Regions from separate parts of the Paenibacillus sp. NPDC057934 genome, predicted to be linked through region 1. Evidence: riboswitches for the same ligand, from Rfam matches in the RefSeq annotation. Region 1 holds a riboswitch; each other region holds the start of a gene.
What was found. Region 1 has a riboswitch for cyclic di-GMP ahead of ACFVRY_RS24030 (glycosyl hydrolase). Riboswitches for the same ligand answer to the same signal wherever they lie in the genome.
Positions count from the first base shown of each region.

Region 2: linked by a shared signal. The riboswitch ahead of ACFVRY_RS11580 (choice-of-anchor A family protein) and the one ahead of ACFVRY_RS24030 (glycosyl hydrolase) in region 1 are both predicted to bind cyclic di-GMP.
Region 3: linked by a shared signal. The riboswitch ahead of ACFVRY_RS11135 (anti-repressor SinI family protein) and the one ahead of ACFVRY_RS24030 (glycosyl hydrolase) in region 1 are both predicted to bind cyclic di-GMP.
Region 4: linked by a shared signal. The riboswitch ahead of ACFVRY_RS23020 (FapA family protein) and the one ahead of ACFVRY_RS24030 (glycosyl hydrolase) in region 1 are both predicted to bind cyclic di-GMP.

Region 1 covers NZ_JBHVPB010000011.1:140,118-144,467, reverse strand. The annotation lists gene ACFVRY_RS24035 (sugar phosphate nucleotidyltransferase) at 746-2,119, shown strand; cyclic di-GMP riboswitch class I at 2,286-2,366, shown strand; gene ACFVRY_RS24030 (glycosyl hydrolase) at 2,377-4,005, shown strand; gene ACFVRY_RS24025 (glycosyl hydrolase) at 4,183-4,350, shown strand, end outside.
Region 2 covers NZ_JBHVPB010000004.1:387,091-391,440, reverse strand. The annotation lists gene ACFVRY_RS11580 (choice-of-anchor A family protein) at 1-1,320, opposite strand, end outside; cyclic di-GMP riboswitch class I at 1,410-1,499, opposite strand; gene ACFVRY_RS11575 (YhjD family protein) at 1,967-2,374, shown strand; gene ACFVRY_RS11570 (ASCH domain-containing protein) at 2,561-3,007, opposite strand; gene ACFVRY_RS11565 (FMN-dependent NADH-azoreductase) at 3,287-3,928, shown strand; gene ACFVRY_RS11560 (DUF1572 family protein) at 4,165-4,350, shown strand, end outside.
Region 3 covers NZ_JBHVPB010000004.1:283,003-287,352, forward strand. The annotation lists gene ACFVRY_RS11130 (2-oxoglutarate dehydrogenase E1 component) at 1-1,381, opposite strand, end outside; cyclic di-GMP riboswitch class I at 1,900-1,984, shown strand; gene ACFVRY_RS11135 (anti-repressor SinI family protein) at 2,012-2,164, shown strand; gene ACFVRY_RS11140 (helix-turn-helix domain-containing protein) at 2,271-2,600, opposite strand; gene ACFVRY_RS11145 (TasA family protein) at 2,783-3,370, opposite strand; gene ACFVRY_RS11150 (TasA family protein) at 3,442-4,035, opposite strand; gene sipW (signal peptidase I SipW) at 4,129-4,350, opposite strand, start outside.
Region 4 covers NZ_JBHVPB010000010.1:224,542-228,891, forward strand. The annotation lists gene ACFVRY_RS23015 (DMT family transporter) at 1-490, shown strand, start outside; gene ACFVRY_RS23020 (FapA family protein) at 566-2,422, opposite strand; cyclic di-GMP riboswitch class I at 2,526-2,616, opposite strand; gene ACFVRY_RS23025 (FUSC family protein) at 2,928-4,028, opposite strand; gene ACFVRY_RS23030 (ABC transporter ATP-binding protein) at 4,322-4,350, shown strand, end outside.

The DNA.
Region 1 (4,350 bases):
CTCCGTCTGTCCGGCGATAGAACGAATAACAGGAAAAACTCCAGTTATTCTGGCGCTCTAGCCCAAAATAACAGAATTAACAGGAAAAACTCCCGTTAATTCATTCGTTCTAGCCACTTTTCGGACGCACAGACAATATTAACTGGAGAAAATCCCGTTATTTTGTGGAAGGCTACAAAAAGTGAATAATTAACAGGAGAAATTCCTGTTAATTATTATTTTCTAAGAAACAGCCACCGTCTATAGTGCACCCTAGGTGATCCAAACGTAGAGTCGAGCCTATTGTGACCACTTATAAGAAAACGGAAGAATCAGCATCCCATTTAAAGACCTATATAGTTACCGAACAACATTATCTAGTACCGTTGATACCACTTAATCCACTCAGCGAGACTTTAACCGATGAGCGCTAGCTAGTACGTCCCAACGACACTTTGTTCGATTAGCACAGCAAGTACACCCGAGTTATCACTATCTATTTATTTTACCCGCCAATACGTTTATCCTAACACTTCTTGTGAACTTTCTCTGTTTATTCGCTTATGAAATACAGGCGAGAGAAACGAATGATTAGGTCGATCTTGGCGTTAAAAGATTCATCATGCAGACTACCCTTAAGCGAGCGATGTGCTGGAGTCTGTTTTACCGGGATTACTTTATAGAGGCTCAATCGGCCTTTCTATATCGCATATACAGCAAGTAAGAATTGGTTTCTGTTTACCATACGAATGAGGAGGGTTCACATATGAAACTGGTACTTTTATCAGGTGGTTCAGGTAAGAGGCTCTGGCCGTTGTCCAATGATTCACGTTCGAAGCAATTTCTGAAGGTACTGGAAAGCCCGCAAGGTGAGCCGGAATCGATGGTGCAGCGAGTGTGGAGACAGCTCGAAGAGACTGGACTCGCGGATTCGTCTTATCTGGCTACAGGCCGCGGGCAGGTAGAAATGATCCAGAGCCAATTGGGAGGCCATGTGCCGATTATCGTTGAGCCGGAGCGCCGCGATACCTTCCCGGCTATTGCGCTGACGGCGGCTTATTTATATACCGTGGCGGGTGTATCGCCTGCTGAGACGGTGGCTATCTTGCCAGTGGACCCTTATGTTGAGGCTTCTTTCTTCGAAACCGTAGCCCAGCTTGAACATACGATAGAGGAGAGTGGCGCAAATCTGGCGCTGATGGGTGTGGTGCCTGAGCATGCTTCGGAGAAATACGGGTATATCATCCCGACCTCCGATGAGCCTGCGGCGAGCGGTTTTATGCAGGTAAGCCATTTTCAGGAGAAGCCGGATCGCATTCAGGCCGAGGAGCTAATCAGCCGCAATGCGCTGTGGAACTGTGGCGTGTTTGCTTTCCGTCTCGGGTATCTGCTGGATATTCTGCAACGCAAAGGATTGCCTCTCAACTATGAGGAATTGCAGAAGCAGTATAAGCTGCTGTCCTCCATCAGTTTTGACTATGAAGTAGTAGAGAAGGAAGAGCGGATTGTTGTGCAGCCGTATGACGGCTTCTGGAAGGACCTTGGCACGTGGAATACATTGACGGAAGAGATGAGCAGTAATCATGTTGGTAAAGGTGTTGTCACAGCTGATTCCGAAGGCACCTGCCTCGTGAATGAACTGGATATTCCTATAACGGTCATTGGGGCGAAAGATCTAATTATCGCTGCCAGTCCTGATGGTATTCTCGTAACCCATAAGGCGGAAAGCCCACGAATCAAAGAGGTGCTGAAGTCGTTTGATCAGCGCCCGATGTACGAGGAACGTCGCTGGGGCCATTATCGTGTCATTGATTATGTGAAATATGAAGAAGGCAATGAGGTGCTGACGAAACGGATTTGCATCTCACAAGGGAAGAATATCAGCTACCAGTTGCACCGCAAACGCAGTGAGATCTGGACTATTATTAGTGGGGAAGCCAGCATTGTTCTGAATGAGAAAATGCACAACGTGAAGGCGGGCGATGTGGTCCGTATTCCGGAGGGCACCAAGCATGCCATCCTGGCTTTGACGGATGTGGAGTTTATTGAAGTGCAGACAGGCTCTGAACTGGTGGAGGAAGATAATATCCGTATCACTCTGAATTGGGAAGATATTGAGCTGCATCAGTTTATCTCCTAGGACCGGATTACGGTGTTAGGGATTTTAATAGAACAAACTATCTATTTAACCAAATGCGAAATTTACAAAACAGGTATAAAGACTCAAAAATGATATTTTTTTCATAAATGCACTAAAAAATAATTAAATAGCGTCGATATTTACGGTAAGAGGAAAAAATCCTCTAATTCGACAAAGGCAAACCTATCGAAAGATAGGGACGCAAAGCCACAGGGCCTTTCGCAAGAATGGCAGCCTGGCTACCGAAAGGGAGATGTATGTTGAAAGCTTACCGTAAGTATCGTTTGTTGCGAGCCCTCCTGTCCCTTGTTCTGTTTCTGACAGCCCTTCCCCTTGGAATGGGAATCGTCCCGTCTGCGGCAGGAGCTGCAAGCTCCGGTACTCCGGTTAATCCCGCTGCCTCGCCTGAAGCTGTAAAGTTGCTTAATTATATGTACTCTTTATCCGGTAAAGGAATTATCGCAGGGCAGCATGACTACCTGGAGAGTCCCGATGAGTTCAATTTCAAGCTGCAAGACACCAGCGGTAAGTATGCCGCACTGCACGGTTACGAAATGGGGGCCATCAGTGGCCAGAATGAGAGCCAGGTTGCCTGGTATCGCCAGAATGTAGTGAACAGCGCCATCAACTGGAGCAAGAGCGGTGGAGTAGTCGCCATGACCTTCCATGCCAACCTGCCTGGGACTAGCTATGATTGGTCCAATGTCCACAGAAGTCTCAGCCAAGCGGAATTCAACAAGTACGTTACACCAGGGACGGTACAGTACAACAACCTGATTGCCGAACTGGATAGAGTGGCTGTACCTTTGAAAAGCTTGCGTGATGCAGGGGTGCCCGTATTATGGCGCCCGTATCACGAAATGAACGGAGATTGGTTCTGGTGGGGGAAGAAAAATAATTTCGCCGCACTTTGGAATATTATGTATGACCGTTTTGTTAACGTTCATAAATTGAATAATCTGCTCTGGGTATGGAGTCCGAATGCCCCGAATGCGTGGGCTGATCCGTATGCCCTGACCTATCCGGGTGCGGATAAAGTAGACATTCTCGCGGCAGATATATATGAGAACGATTATAAACAAAGCCATTACGATAGTCTGCTGGCGCTGGCGGCCGGGAAGCCGATCGGTATCGGAGAGAACGGGGAAATGCCAGACGTAGCCAAGCTGAGAGAGACCCAAAGCAAATGGACCTTTATGATGACCTGGGGAAAAATGCTATATGATAATAACCACACCGATGATATTAAAGGTTTTATGAACAATAGTTACACAGTAACGAGAGACAAGATTGCGGCTGGAGCGGTACCGGCACCTACGCCTACCCCACCGGCTCCTCCAGTACCAGTTGCAACACCATCAATCACCCCGAAGCCTCCTGCTCCATCTAACCCTACAGGGAATGCTGGAACGGGGGGGACGCATAAGACGGCTAACGGGTTAACGGGAGAATACTTCAATAATATGCAGCTTTCCGGTGCGGCCGTTCTTACCCGGGATGATGCAGTAATTGATAATAATTGGCGGCAGGGATCACCGGATATAGCCCTGCTCGGCGTTGATAATTTCTCTATCCGTTGGACGGGGAAAATCAAACCGCTGTATAGCGAGGATTACCAGATCTACACCGAATCCGATGATGGCATTCGGGTATGGATCAACGGGCAGGCGGTCATTGACAGCTGGAATAATCAGAGCGGAGCTGAGCACCAGGGGAACATCGCCCTGAACGCCGGGCAGTTGTACGATATTAAAGTGGAGTATTACGAGAATCTGGGTGATGCCCGGGTGCGCCTGATGTGGGGGAGCCCCAGTCAGGTGAAGGAGACGGTTCCGGAAAGCGCATTGTTTAAGGGTGCATTAGGAACTGGGAATTCCGTTATCTAGGTATTACGCGTCTAAAGGATAACAGCAATGAGGATTCTTTTCAGCCGATCGGTAGCCCTGCTCTTTGGCAGGGCTACTGCACTATAGGCCTCCGGGTGAAGAGAGTGATTGACCTAGATGAAGGTCAGTTTAGTTACGACCGGACTGATATCACGGCTACCAAAAGGAAGATGACACATGAAGCCATCCCGTAATTTTCGGCTGCTTACGACCTTGCTTCCGGTTCTTCTGCTTCTGTCTCTCTTGCCCTCCTGGGGCGATGTTCCCGATTCGGGCGTCTCGCCCGAGGATAAAGCGGCGATAGCCCCGGTCAATCCTTCGGCTTCGCCGGAGGCCCGCCGATTG
Region 2 (4,350 bases), on a different contig from region 1:
TGTCGGCGTAGCCGTTGGTGTTGGTGTTGGCTTCGGCGTCGCTGTTGGTGTCGGCGTAGCCGTTGGTGTTGGCTTCGGCGTCGCTGTTGGTGTCGGCGTTGCCGTTGGTGTTGGCTTCGGCGTCGCTGTTGGTGTTGCCGTTGCTGTCGGTGTTGGTTTCGGCGTCGCTGTCGGCGTAGCCGTTGGTTTAGGTGTTTTTGTCGGCTTTGGTGTTGGCGTTGGTGTTGGTGTTGGGCATGGTGTTGGCGTTGGTGTTGTCGTCGCTGTCGGTGTTGCCGTTGGCTTCGGACTTGGCGTTGGCGTCGGCGTAGCTGTTGGCTTCGGACTTGGTGTTACCGTCGCTGTTGGTGTAGCTGTCGGTTTCGGACTTGGTGTTGCCGTCGCTGTCGGTGTAGCTGTTGGTTTCGGCGTTGCACTCGGTGATGGTGTTGGGGTAGCAGACGGTGTCGGACTTGGGCTTGGCGTAGGCGTTGTTGACGGGGTGGTTCCTTCAAACGGATAATGGTGCATTTGCACAAAACCGTTGAATGAAGTGGCTATCAACGTGCCATGCAACTCCGCATAACTGTAGAACACACTCGCTTTTGGCGCCAGAATTGTACCTTCTATCGTTGTATTAGCTATACTGATTGAGCCTGCTTGATAAAAATTAAATAATACCTTCCGGGGACTTCCTCCCCAGATTTGAAAACTTGGAATGCTGATCGCGCCTCCGCTAACATTGACTATAACAGTGCCATTGTTTGCAATGTTGAACTGAAGACCGTTGGCATCCGCCAAATCGGAGGCGGATAGATTCACGACATTAAAGGCTTCCGGGGCGTTGATGGTTATTTTCCCGTATTCCTTCTTGAAAGATCCTGCCTCGGGGAGAGACGCCAGCTCAGCCGATTTATTAATCAGAAATTGCTTTTCTCTAGCAAAATCAATTGGAGTAGCCTTTCTCTCGCCTTCTTTGATATCAGCCCGTTCCTTGCTCAAAGATCCCCCGTAAACGGCTGTGCCATACACAGTTCCATCAGTCAAATTAATGTTTCCTCCCGCAATTAGAACATCGCCGCCCTGGGCATCCTTAGATACGCCATAACCTTTCAGGCTGATGTTCCCTGCGGCCGCAAGCCGCCCGTGAATCTGGTCGTTCGACTGCGTGAAGTCTCCAAACACAAAAGCATTAAAATTCCCGGCAACCCCCAAAACTGGCGTGGGGGTATACGGCAAGCCCGATGTTGCGTTCACCGGGACGCCCAGGGAAAACGTGCTTCCCACTGTCAGCAGCCCTGCCAGGAACAATTTCACTGCCGACTTCATTTTTTTCCTCAATGCTTACACCTCCTATTAAATTTTATATGATCTCGTAGCAGCTACGATGACAACAAAAAAAGACCACCAAGAAGTAGAGAAGCTCTCTTCATGGCAGTCGGACGGTCATGGCACTTGTCAGTACTTTAGACTCCTGGACTTTGCGTCCCGTCTTTTCAGACGGTTTGCTATTATACATGACGATAATAACTTACTAGAAATGCCCGCAAAACAACATACGGCAGGCCCTGCGTGATATTTTTTGCTGTAATTTATCAATAGTGTAGCTTGGCGTTATCGCATTGTCAACGAATTCCTTTTTGTACAATATTTAAATGAAAAAAGCGCCAAAAGGCGCTTCAAATCGTCATTTTATCCTCTTTTTAGAACATCTGTATCCACCCGATAATTGATATCCATAACGGAATACTCAGGAACAGTCCGAACAACATACCCCGATAAATATTCCCTTCATGCTCCATGGCTCACTTCTCCCCAATATTACAATAGTCTTCCTTTTAGTATTTCAAATTAAATATAATATCATTCCTTCGAATGAATTGTGAATTACATCACAATATTGTGTTAGTTTATAAATACCATTGAATATTTTTTGAAATTCGGAGTAGAATAGGAATACACGTTCTCATTTTAGGTGGTGATACGCATGCACAAAGCCGAGAGTATAGACAATCATCTGGTAAAATCGTATTTGCTTCTCCCGCTGATCCTATCTGCTTTTGAACGCGATGCCAGCATCATTTCCGCGCAGCTCCGAACACCTTCACCTTATCTTGAAGTTTTGGATACGGCAGCCCATGCAGCTACTGCAGATCTCAGGGATATCCGCACGGAGATGAGAATTCGCGGCATTAAGGTATATGAACAACATAAGCTCCCGCATGGCCTTGAGGCTAAATTCATCTGCCGGGGATATCACGAACGGATGCTGCTGCTGAATGAACTCATTGCCGCACAAGCAGGAATCCATATGCGCAAGTATCTAGGACTGGATATTTCGGCTTTCCGAAATGAGCAGGAGCAATACAGAATCAATCCTGCCCCTCAACTCTAAATCTACCCTATGCTAAGGATCGGTTAAAAAAATAGGCCCTGCCATGGGAGTTGGCAGGACCCAAATCTATACCACTAAACACTGGGGGGCGTTTGGTAAATCCAATATAACCCCCGAACCTGAAAATAAGCTGATCTTAAGATAAAAATTAGCTTAAAAAATGTCACGATTTTTGTTAAACGAAGATCAGAAATGTTCCTCTTCATCCGAAAGGGGGTACTCCCAGAAGCCCAGTCGCCCTTTGGCCGGGACGGGATGAACCAGCGGGCGAACATCCTCCAGCTCCCAAGCGAAACGTCCTTCTGTATAGTCGCCAAAAGCCCGTTCGTTCTCGCTTATCCACTGCGCCACACCATTCAACCCAGTAATACCATTCAACCCAGTAATACCATGGCACTCCTTCAGTTTCCCTGTAGCAATAATAACACCCGTGGGTAAATTCCCTTCTGTATAGCCGAGCTTTGCGAGTAGCGATTGGAACGGCTCTCGTCTACATGCGGCCTTGTCTATTTTAAGACCGGCATGGATTGCCAGTTCTCCACGATATGCCGTTCGCCATGAACGGGTTTCGTAGTTTTTCTCACCAAGCGCAACCAATGTAGCCCAGGGCTGCCGTATTGTTAAGCAACGCATGTTGTGTTATCTCCTTCTTTATTTCACTGAGCCATCAGGTGTACATCCCTACTATAACTCATTTATCTAGATATCGAACTTCTTATCCAACACCACAATTAACAAAGTTGCAAGCGGTCCACATAACGCACTTGCATATATCATGAAATGTCCGGACAAAATTAACCAAGACATCCATGCAGCAAAAATTCATTTTTTGTGATTAAGTGTCACAGATTGTCCTTCACATTTGTCTACATAAATGTACAACAAAAAACTTAATTATGGAGGCACTATCTAATGAGCAAATTGCTTATCATTAACGCACACCCTTTAGTTGATTCAACTACTTCATTCAGTCTTGGTGTATTCAAACACTTCATGGAGACTTATGAAGTGCATAAACCTAATAATGAAATCATAGAACAAATTAACCTATACGAAGATGAAATTCCCTTAATTGATAAGACTGTCCTAGGCGCTTGGGACAAATCTGCAAAAGGCGAAGCACTAACTACTCAAGAAAAAGAAGTAACCGGACGAATGAATGAAGTATTACAACAATTCAAAAGTGCTAATAAATATCTTATTGTTCACCCGCTGCATAACTTCAACGTTCCATCAAAGCTCAAGGATTATGTCGATAACATTATGATTGCAAGGGAGACATTTAAGTATACCGATACAGGGTCAGTGGGACTTTTAAAAGATGGGAGAAGCATGGTAGTCATTCAGGCGAGCGGTTCGATCTATACTAATGATGACTGGTACACTGAGGTTGAATACTCGCATAAATACTTAAAGTCCATGTTTAATTTCTTTGGTATTGAGGATTTCCAAACCCTGAGAGTACAAGGGACTGCTCTACTGAACAAGGACGAGATATTAAAGACAGCATTTAAAGAAGCAGAGGAAGCAGCCCTAACTCTGGCAAACAAATAAATAATTTAACGAGCACTTTAATTGAAAAAAGGCGCGGCTCCGAACCCACGGAATCCGCGCCTTTATTGTCTTTTTGAGGACGCTGGTGAAGGGAATTGAACTCCCGGCCTACGCATTACGAATGCAACACATTTATGTGTTATTGAGTTCTATTAGGCCCTGTGTCCGAACAGAAATAATGGACTTCTGATAGAATAAGATCATTAAAAATAATATACGAAAGCAAGGTGTTTGAAATGGATAATGAGCAAATCTATTTGGAAAGTAGCAAAAAACAATTTCTTTATTACAAAACCCTCGGGGAAGCAGCCATTAATCAAGTAGATCCCGAACAATTATTTGTAACTTTTAATGACGATTCCAATAGTATTGCAACTATAGTAAAACACTTATGGGGAAATATGCTTTCAAGATGGACAGAT
Region 3 (4,350 bases), on a different contig from region 1:
AGCCGATCAGATCAATGACGAAATCCTTTTTGTACTTATTGCGATAAGCGCTGGCCAGACGAACAGCCGCTACACAGGCTTCCGGATCATCAGCATTGACATGTACGATAGGGATTTCATAGCCTTTGGCCAAGTCACTGGCATAATGCGTCGACCGGGAGTCCTCGCTTTCGGTGGTGAAGCCGATGCGGTTGTTGACGATAATATGAATCGTTCCGCCATTCGTATACCCGTCCAGCTTGCCGATATTCAGCGTCTCGGCCACAATGCCTTCACCCGGGAAGGCAGCATCTCCGTGCATCAGCACGGCTATCGCCTTGTTCGTGTCGAGCTTCGGCAGGCCTGGTAGGATTCGCTCCTCCTGAGCTGCACGAGCGAATCCTTCTACGACAGGATTAACAAACTCCAAGTGGCTCGGATTGTTCGCCAGCGTCAGCCTAGTGCGGACGGTTTCGCCCTCGCGTACAGCGCGATCAGCACCTAGATGGTACTTCACGTCTCCGGTCCAGCCGTAGTTAATGCCCATGGACCCTTCCGAAGGGAATAGCTCCTTGTTCGGCGAATGATGGAACTCGGAGAAAATGATGTCATAAGGCTTGCCGAGGATATGAGCCAGTACATTCAAACGTCCGCGGTGGGCCATACCCATCAGGATATGCTCTGCACCTTCATGCGCGGCCGCGCGTACGATTTCGTCCAGCATCGGTACAAGGGCATCGTTGCCCTCTAGGCTGAAACGCTTTTGGCCCACGAAAGTCTTGTGCAGGAAGGTCTCGAACTGTTCCACTTGAATCAACCGGCTCAGCAATTCCTTGCGTTCAGCGGTATTTAGTGGAGCAGGTGAGTTAACGGACTCTGCCTGGCTGTTCAACCAGCGAAGTTCCTGTTCATCATGCACATGACCAAATTCGTAGGCGATAGTTTGTGTATAGGCTTGGCGCATCCGGTGAACAGCGTCCCAAGCGGTTTGAATATTATCCGGTACATTCTCCCAAATCAGCGAAGCAGGGAGGGCCATGAGGTCCTCACGCGTAAGTTCATACGTTTCGTGATTCAGCCATTTTATCATAGGGTTGTGATCCCGCTCCAGCGGGTCAATATTGGCGGCCAAATGGCCATATATACGAATGTTAGCGATTAGCTTGGAGGCTTTAACAGCCTTGCGAAGCCAAACGGCATCTCCCGAGACGATAGGCTGCGGAGCTGGTTCGGCATCCGGCGCCAGGGGAGGCGGGCCATAAACAGTAAAAAGTTCACGGTAATTATTTTCAATTGAGGAGGGGTCTTTCACAAACTGCTCATACTTCTCTTGAATGTAGCCCAGATTGGGACCGTAATATTTGCTCCAAACAGATTCATTGTAGGGCTCTTTGGCTGCCATGAATACATCCTCCTAACGGATGAACTCCAAACGCGGGGCGCTGGTATGGGCCTTGTTCGGAGCTGTGATGGTTGCGTTTTCATTTCCTTTCTATTGTGCTACTTTCGGTGGCCTTAATCAATTCATACTTTCGTCCAATCCAATCGCAAAACGGTATGGTTCAGCCCGGTCATTGATGCCATAGCGCCATAAATAGATTAGTCTAAGAGGTCGGAACTAGTAAAATGATGCTATAGACCTTGAATTGACAGGAAAAGCTGTTTAGAGGATTTGAATTTTGGTTAATAACTTTATATAGTTCGTATGGATTAGTATATTTATTCATGAATTTAAAATTTTACATTTCGTACAGATAGTTTCAGATTGGACAGGTATTAGTCCAAACGAGCTAAACTTTTTACATTTGTCTCCTTAGAAATTTCCAGAAAACGACACACTTTTCCGATTATTTCTTGTATAATGTTATTGCAGTAAGGTTTTTAATAATAATTTCTAGCCAGATCCTTTCATGTAAAGGGTCCAGTAAAGGGTAAACCTGTTGAAAGACAGGGGCACAAAGTCTCGGGTCTAAGGTAGAAATACTAAGACGGCCGGACTGCCTGGGGACGAGAAATCTTAGGAGGAGATTTTTTGGATAAGTCCAACCAGGGGAGCAACGGAGAACTACAGACAGTCGATCTGGATTTAGAATGGGTATATTTGCTGCTGAGTGCCAAGAAGGCGGGCATCAAGGCGGAGGAGATTCGCCGTTTCTTTAATGAAAAGGCTTTAAAGGCAATTTAGCAGCTTGAATCATAACAGGATACATATAGAGAAGGGCACAGCATATGCTGTGCCCTTCTCTATATGATGGGTCTCCAAGGCATTGAAGCGCTCAGGGCCGGAATCATTAATCCTTTTGTTCAAGACGCCATTTTTGATAATCCAGAAATTCCTTGAACTCCCGCTTGCTGATGCCGGAGCTCATTGCCTCTTGCACGAGCCGGAACCATTCCGAATCCAGAGGCGTATCTTCCGTGTCGGAGAGATCTCCATATAGCAACACGTGAATAGAGACTTGGAGCGCGTCGGCAATTTTCTCAATGAATTGGATAGAGGGGTTGGACTGAATATTTCTTTCAACATTACTCAGGTACGACTTGGCCACATCCGCCTTGTCCGCAAGCTCGGATAAGGATAAGCCCTTCTCGACCCGGAGTTCATGGATACGTCCTCCCATATTATCAGGCACGATGACAACGCCCCTCCGTACTTTTTGTATAAGTATAACAAATTTCCTTGAAACGGACAAAGACACATTGCTGTTCAGAGGAGAAAGAGGGAGGGGACTGGATCAAAAACCGGCATGCCCCAGCCCGATTAAGGGTCTAAGAGATGCCGGTATTTTTTATAAGAACAGGTTTATTTAAATTCGCCAGCGCCTTGCTTGGCGTTGAAGGTCAAAGTCACGTCCAGTTTGTCGCCTTGGAAGATGTTTTGATCCTGATTGTTCTCAACAAACTCAAAGGCTAACTTGAGCGTCTTGGATTGGGCTGCGGAGATGCCACCTGGGAAGGCGTTAGCTACCAGATCGTAGCCCGGATTGCTCTGCAAATCCTTGAGTGTTGCTTCGCCAACGACATGGCCAGTAATCGGACCACTAGTATAGCTGCTGTCAAGGAGTTTTACTTTAAAGTGTGCACCGAGATCCTCTGAGCCATTGTTGGTGTTAGCATCCGTAACATTATACGCTGTAGCCAGCTTCAATTCCTTAATGTCAAGTGTGCCGTTGTTCTGTAGAGTGAAGCTGCGGACAGCGATGTCACCTGGTTTCAGATTGCTCAGGTTCACATTTTGGGTAGGATTAGTATTCAGATCGAGCGTGCCAGCAGCGAAAGTTGCTGTGCTTTCCGCTGTATCGCTGAAGTAAGCGAAGGTGCCGCCCCCGATTAAAGACAATCCCAAAGCTGCTGAGGCTACACCAAGACCCAATGTTTTTTTGATACCCATGATTAAATTCCTCCTCTTATATGGTTAATAAAATGGTAGACAAAATGGATACTGAATTTAGATCAGACGGCTTATTTGTATTCGCCAGCGCCTTGTTTGGCCTCGAAGGTCCAATTCAATTTCAGGCTATCCCCCTGGTAGTAGTTCTGTGGCTGGAAGTTGTCGACAAAGGCAAACTGAACGGACAGCTTATCTAGAGTTCCTGCCTTGATCCCTGATTTTTCCCCGAAAACTGAACCAAGGATGCCTGCTTTTACAAGGTCTGGTGACAGACTTTCCAGCTCAGACAATTTTTTAACAAGGACCGGAGAAGATATCTTGTCTTTATTAACCAAGAAGGTGACCACAATGTCATCTTTCAAATTATGAGTTCCATTGTCATTGTTCACATCTATAACCTGAGCTGCCGTCTTCAGCAGCACTTGGGAAATATCAAGTGAGCCACTATTCTTCAGCTGGAAGTCTCTGGTGATGATATCACCCGGTTTGAGATTGGTAAGGTCCACGATCACAGAGGGATCAGAATCCAGGCTCAATGTTCCGTTTTGAAAAGAAGCGGAGCTTTGCGCGGTATCGCTGAAATATGCGAAGGTTCCTCCGCCGACCAAAGTCAATCCAAGCGCTGCTGAGACAACGCCCAGCCTCAGTGTTTTTTTAATATTCATTAATTTCATCCCTCTCTCAATCTTTTTTTGTTTTTGACTTTGCGTCATGTATATTGTTGCTCCACGTTTCGTAAACGGGAGATTACAATCCTATTAATGTAAGGTATCCGGTAGTGGCTCAGCAGCGGCAGGCGAACTGTTCTTCTTCTCTAGAGCGGTGATGGCTTTCCAGGTGCTGTACAGCGCGTACATCAGGAGCAGAAGTCCTGGCACGATCATTAGCAGCACGCTACCTGCCTTGGAGACTGCGAAGTTCATGGCATAACCAACATATGGAACGGTAAAGCCGGTATACTCTCCGATCACGTTGGTCGA
Region 4 (4,350 bases), on a different contig from region 1:
AGCTTCACTAAGTGTCGGTGGATTTACAGGCAGCATTTCCCTTTGGGGCATCTTCCTCGCCCTTGCCAGCGCGTTAAGCTGGGCATTTGGTACAATCTATATGAAGCTGCGATCTGACCGTGTAGATACGCTATGGTTGACCGCCATGCAGATTACGATTGGTGGACTGATCCTGACGTTCTCGGGGTCTGTGACCGAACGGTGGGGAGATATTGTGTGGAATGGTGCTTTTATCGCTGATACCTTGTTTATTTCAATTTTTGTGATCGCGATGGGCTGGGTCGTATACTTCAAACTGATTAATGAAGGGGAGGCAGGCAAGGTGGGTTCGTTTACCTTCCTGATTCCGTTAATTTCGATTGGCAGCAGTGTCTTCTTCCTTAAAGAACAAATCACGCTTAACCTGGTCATCGGACTGCTGCTGATTGTGTGCAGCATTGTTCTGGTGAATGTGAAATTCAAGCGTTCTACCAAACTTTCAGCTAACTGACCAAGGCTGAATGCCCTACATCGAATAGTAAAAGGAGGTCCCTGCTGACATTGTCGCGAGGGACCTCCTTTTATTTTATTGTCGGCGCTGTAGCGTCTGTGGTGTGATCACAGCGTTCTCCAGTGGTTCGGTAACCTCTTCCGAGTAGCCGCCAACACTGATTGTACCACCGCTCATTTTGTGCAGAACAAGCCTCTTTCCGGCCTTTAAGGTGGACTTGACTTCACTTGTCCCTCCAACCGTCTGTGCTGTGATGGCACCCTTGGCTTCCAGATTGGAGTCTTCACAGACCGCATTTCTGCTTGTGTAGGCGATATCTCCAGCGGACAACAGCTCACTTTTCCGAGTGCCTTCTCCGTAAAGGGTGATGTTGCCGCCAGAATGAATGCTGCTGCTATCGCTGTAGGGAAGATCAATCCGGACTTTAGTCTCCTGCATAACAACAATGCCTCTGTACATATCCTTTAGCAACTTCAGGAAGGATTCCACAAGCGCATCATTCAACAACCCGATAAACTGATCTGGCTGCAAAAAGACCTCCAGCAAGCGTTTCAACTGTTTCGTATCCTGAGGGTAGGTATGCTTGATGTCAGAGAGAACGTTTAGGAGCTCGGGGATCAGAATCGCGAATCGTTTATATTTGGTATCGAGCAGAAGCTGAATGACCTGGCCGTAATTGACAGGCTGCTGGCGGTTGGCTAGCTTTTGGGACAATACCTTGGCTGCCTTCCGTAGCAGAATGCCTTCCTCCATGATCTGTTTGGAGAGATGATAGAGTCGGTTGTTGAATACTCCATGATATCCCGAATACAGCTTGCTCTCCGCCACATCGCCCCGAATCCAAATACTTCCGGTTGCCGCGATGGTCGCATTCTTCACACTTCCGTAAATATAGACATTTCCAATCGCCTCAATAATCATCCGCTCTTCCACATCGCCGTGAACAGCAACGTCCCCCGCGAATACGATATGCCCAGTCTCAGAATTGACATTCCCCAGAACCCTGTGCGCTGCAGCAATATCAAAGATGGAGCCCTTCACTCCTGTCAGGCGGGGTCTGCCGGTACGAAGCGCCATGACCTTCACTCCGGACACAAGCTGTGTATGTTCCTTGGCGGTAAGCCGGATATCTTCAGGTGGTGTAGCAGGAAGCAGATGTCCATACACATCATATCCAGGCACTCCTTCGATGGATGGATGCTTTATCGCTATGATGTCACCTTCCTGAACTTCGGGAATGTCCGGATATTTCTGCCCTTCCTGTCCGCTCACGTTTCTATGGAAGATTTCTGCTGTTAGGGCTTCCTCGGAGAACGGAATTTCGATTCGTGCACCGATCGAAGGTTTGGGCGCCGTGCCTTCCGCAACACGAACAGGCCGTCCGGTGGGGCGGTTCAATTCCTCGTAGATCGCGGGAATATTGAGATTCTGTGAGATGGATTTTTTATCAAAATCGGCAAGGACCTGTTCGATGCGCAGTGTAGATAGCAGGGCTTTCTTGTCCTGCTCCGCACTGACCGCGATGTTATTCGTGGCTGCACAGTTCTTCAGGCGCCAAGCGTACTGTTCTACTCGTCGCACGGTAAGGAAGGCAGATAGCTTGTCTTCGGAGACTATGATCTCGTACGGAGCTGGCTCTTCAATCTCCCATTCCAGGCGGTCGGATGACAATACTTCTGTAGGGGTAGTAATGATCTGCCGGTTCTTCCTAAGGACTAGGGGAGGAACGGGAGAGACGACAGCGGGTTTGCCGCCAGATAAGGGTGAGGTGATGAAAAATTGATTATTTTGAATAATGATGATGCCATCCTTATTGTTGGCGTCGTCTAGTGGTAGAGATTCTGTAACACTATTCAAGATTTGTTCGGAGGGATCTATTGGCAAAGGCCGGGCAAGTTCTTTTACTTCATTTGGATTAGGGCGGTGCGGCATTCGGTTACCTCGCTTCTTTGTATAATCAAAGGCATCTGTACATAGAGAGCACCGTTATTTCGGTGCGATCATCCACTAGGGATATCCGCCATGTAGGCGTCTAATTGGCAGCCTGGCAACCATAAATGCACTTGTGCATTCTTAGGCCCATTGCTTTGCGTCCTACCCTTTCGAATAGTTTGCCTTTAAAAATGGATCAATGATGTATACTCAGCATCAGGCACTTTAATCGACTAAAATCGACAAAAAAAGAAGGCGCCGGTACGTCGTATATATAAAATGTCGGCATTAAATCCTTTTAATTTTAGTGCTAAAGTAACGAATTGACAATAGGGAATAAATAAATTCACCCAGACCATTCACATGTAAAAGAGAGGCGTCTAAGGCGGATGGCCCGGGACGTCTCTCACAGGATCACATAATCCGTAGAAAGTACCTATATATTCCACATTTCCTTAATTATAACGTGTAAGATGGTTTTAGTAAAATGAAAGGACTCTCCACGTTATAACTTGTGGGAGAGTCCTTTTTTCATGTAACGAATACCTTGGGCGATGTCTCGCTTAGCTTCGTGCGGTACCGCCGAACAGGTGGCATATTCCGCCCGTTCCACCTCATCCAGCACCCGGTTCAGGTGCGAGAAGACTGCACCAAGATCGCGCATAGCGGTCAGAGGGCAATGACTCTGAAGCTTGGAGAAGCAAGAGAGTTGCAATTCCCGTGCATGGCGTAGGGCGTCTGGGAGGGAACGGGGGCACTCGGTATCGGACAGGGTCTTCGTTCCGTACAGTGCGATGCAATCGGCAGTGGCTTCCAGCGAACCAGTCATCCCTTCTGCAGCTGCATAATGCGGTGGCAGCAGGGCGATCTCATCGGCAATTTCCTTCACATAGGCATGAACGGTTTTAAGATGAGAAGTAGCAGTGCTAAGCCTGTTCAATTCATTTCGGCATTGGTAATGCGATAGCGTGTAGTGAATCTCTTTCTGCTTTTTGCCGCTTCGCTTCAGCAGTTCACCGGCTTGTTTCGATACTGTATTGCCCTTTACCGAACTTTTTTCGCCAGCGGCAAGACCTCTCAGTGCTTCTGCTAGCAGTTGGCTTCCTTCAAGTGCCAAGGCTTTTACCTTGACGAACCCCTTCGGCGGAACGATAATCATATTGATAAGAATGGCAATCAGCACTCCGATGAAGGTCTCGGTTATTCTAGAGAGTACATAATCGTTTTGATAGAAGGAAAGGGCCATAACAGAGGTGACGCCTACTTGGGTCACGGCCTGAATATTCACGCGGCAGGCGGTGGCGATGCCAATGCCGATGAGCAGCATAAGCAGGATGGAGAGCCCGCTTATGTTAAAGAACTTGCCGACAATCAGAGCGACGATCCCGCCAAGAATGATGCCGAGGAGGCGGTAGATTCCTTTTTCTACAGAGCCCTTAACCGTACCTTGGGTAATCAGAATGGCAGCTAGCGGAGCAAAGTACAGATAGTGACTACTATAAAGACTGTGCACCACTACCCAGGAGAGCGAAGCGGCCAGCGTAATTCGTATCATATATAGGGAAAAACCAAATTTCTCAAGGCGGTCAAATAACCCCTCGTTCATGTGCTTCATCTTCTTTCGCAAAAATAAGAAAACATCAATTTATCTTTCATCCGTTTTCATTATATCACCTCATTTTTGATGAAAATCCTCATAAGTTTTACGAACTTGTTAAGTTTCTGGGGGACGTTAACAATCTAAGTTATCGCATAAGATGAAGCTATCTATTATGCTATACCTATATGAGGTGTCGAACGAGGGGAGGAATTGTCGCTTATCCGCACTGGGCATGCCGATATCGATTGTTCCCCGCAGAAAGCGGGTAAAATAGGATTGTATTACTAAAGGCAGGGAGGTTGTTAGCTATAGCTACCCAGGAAGGTAC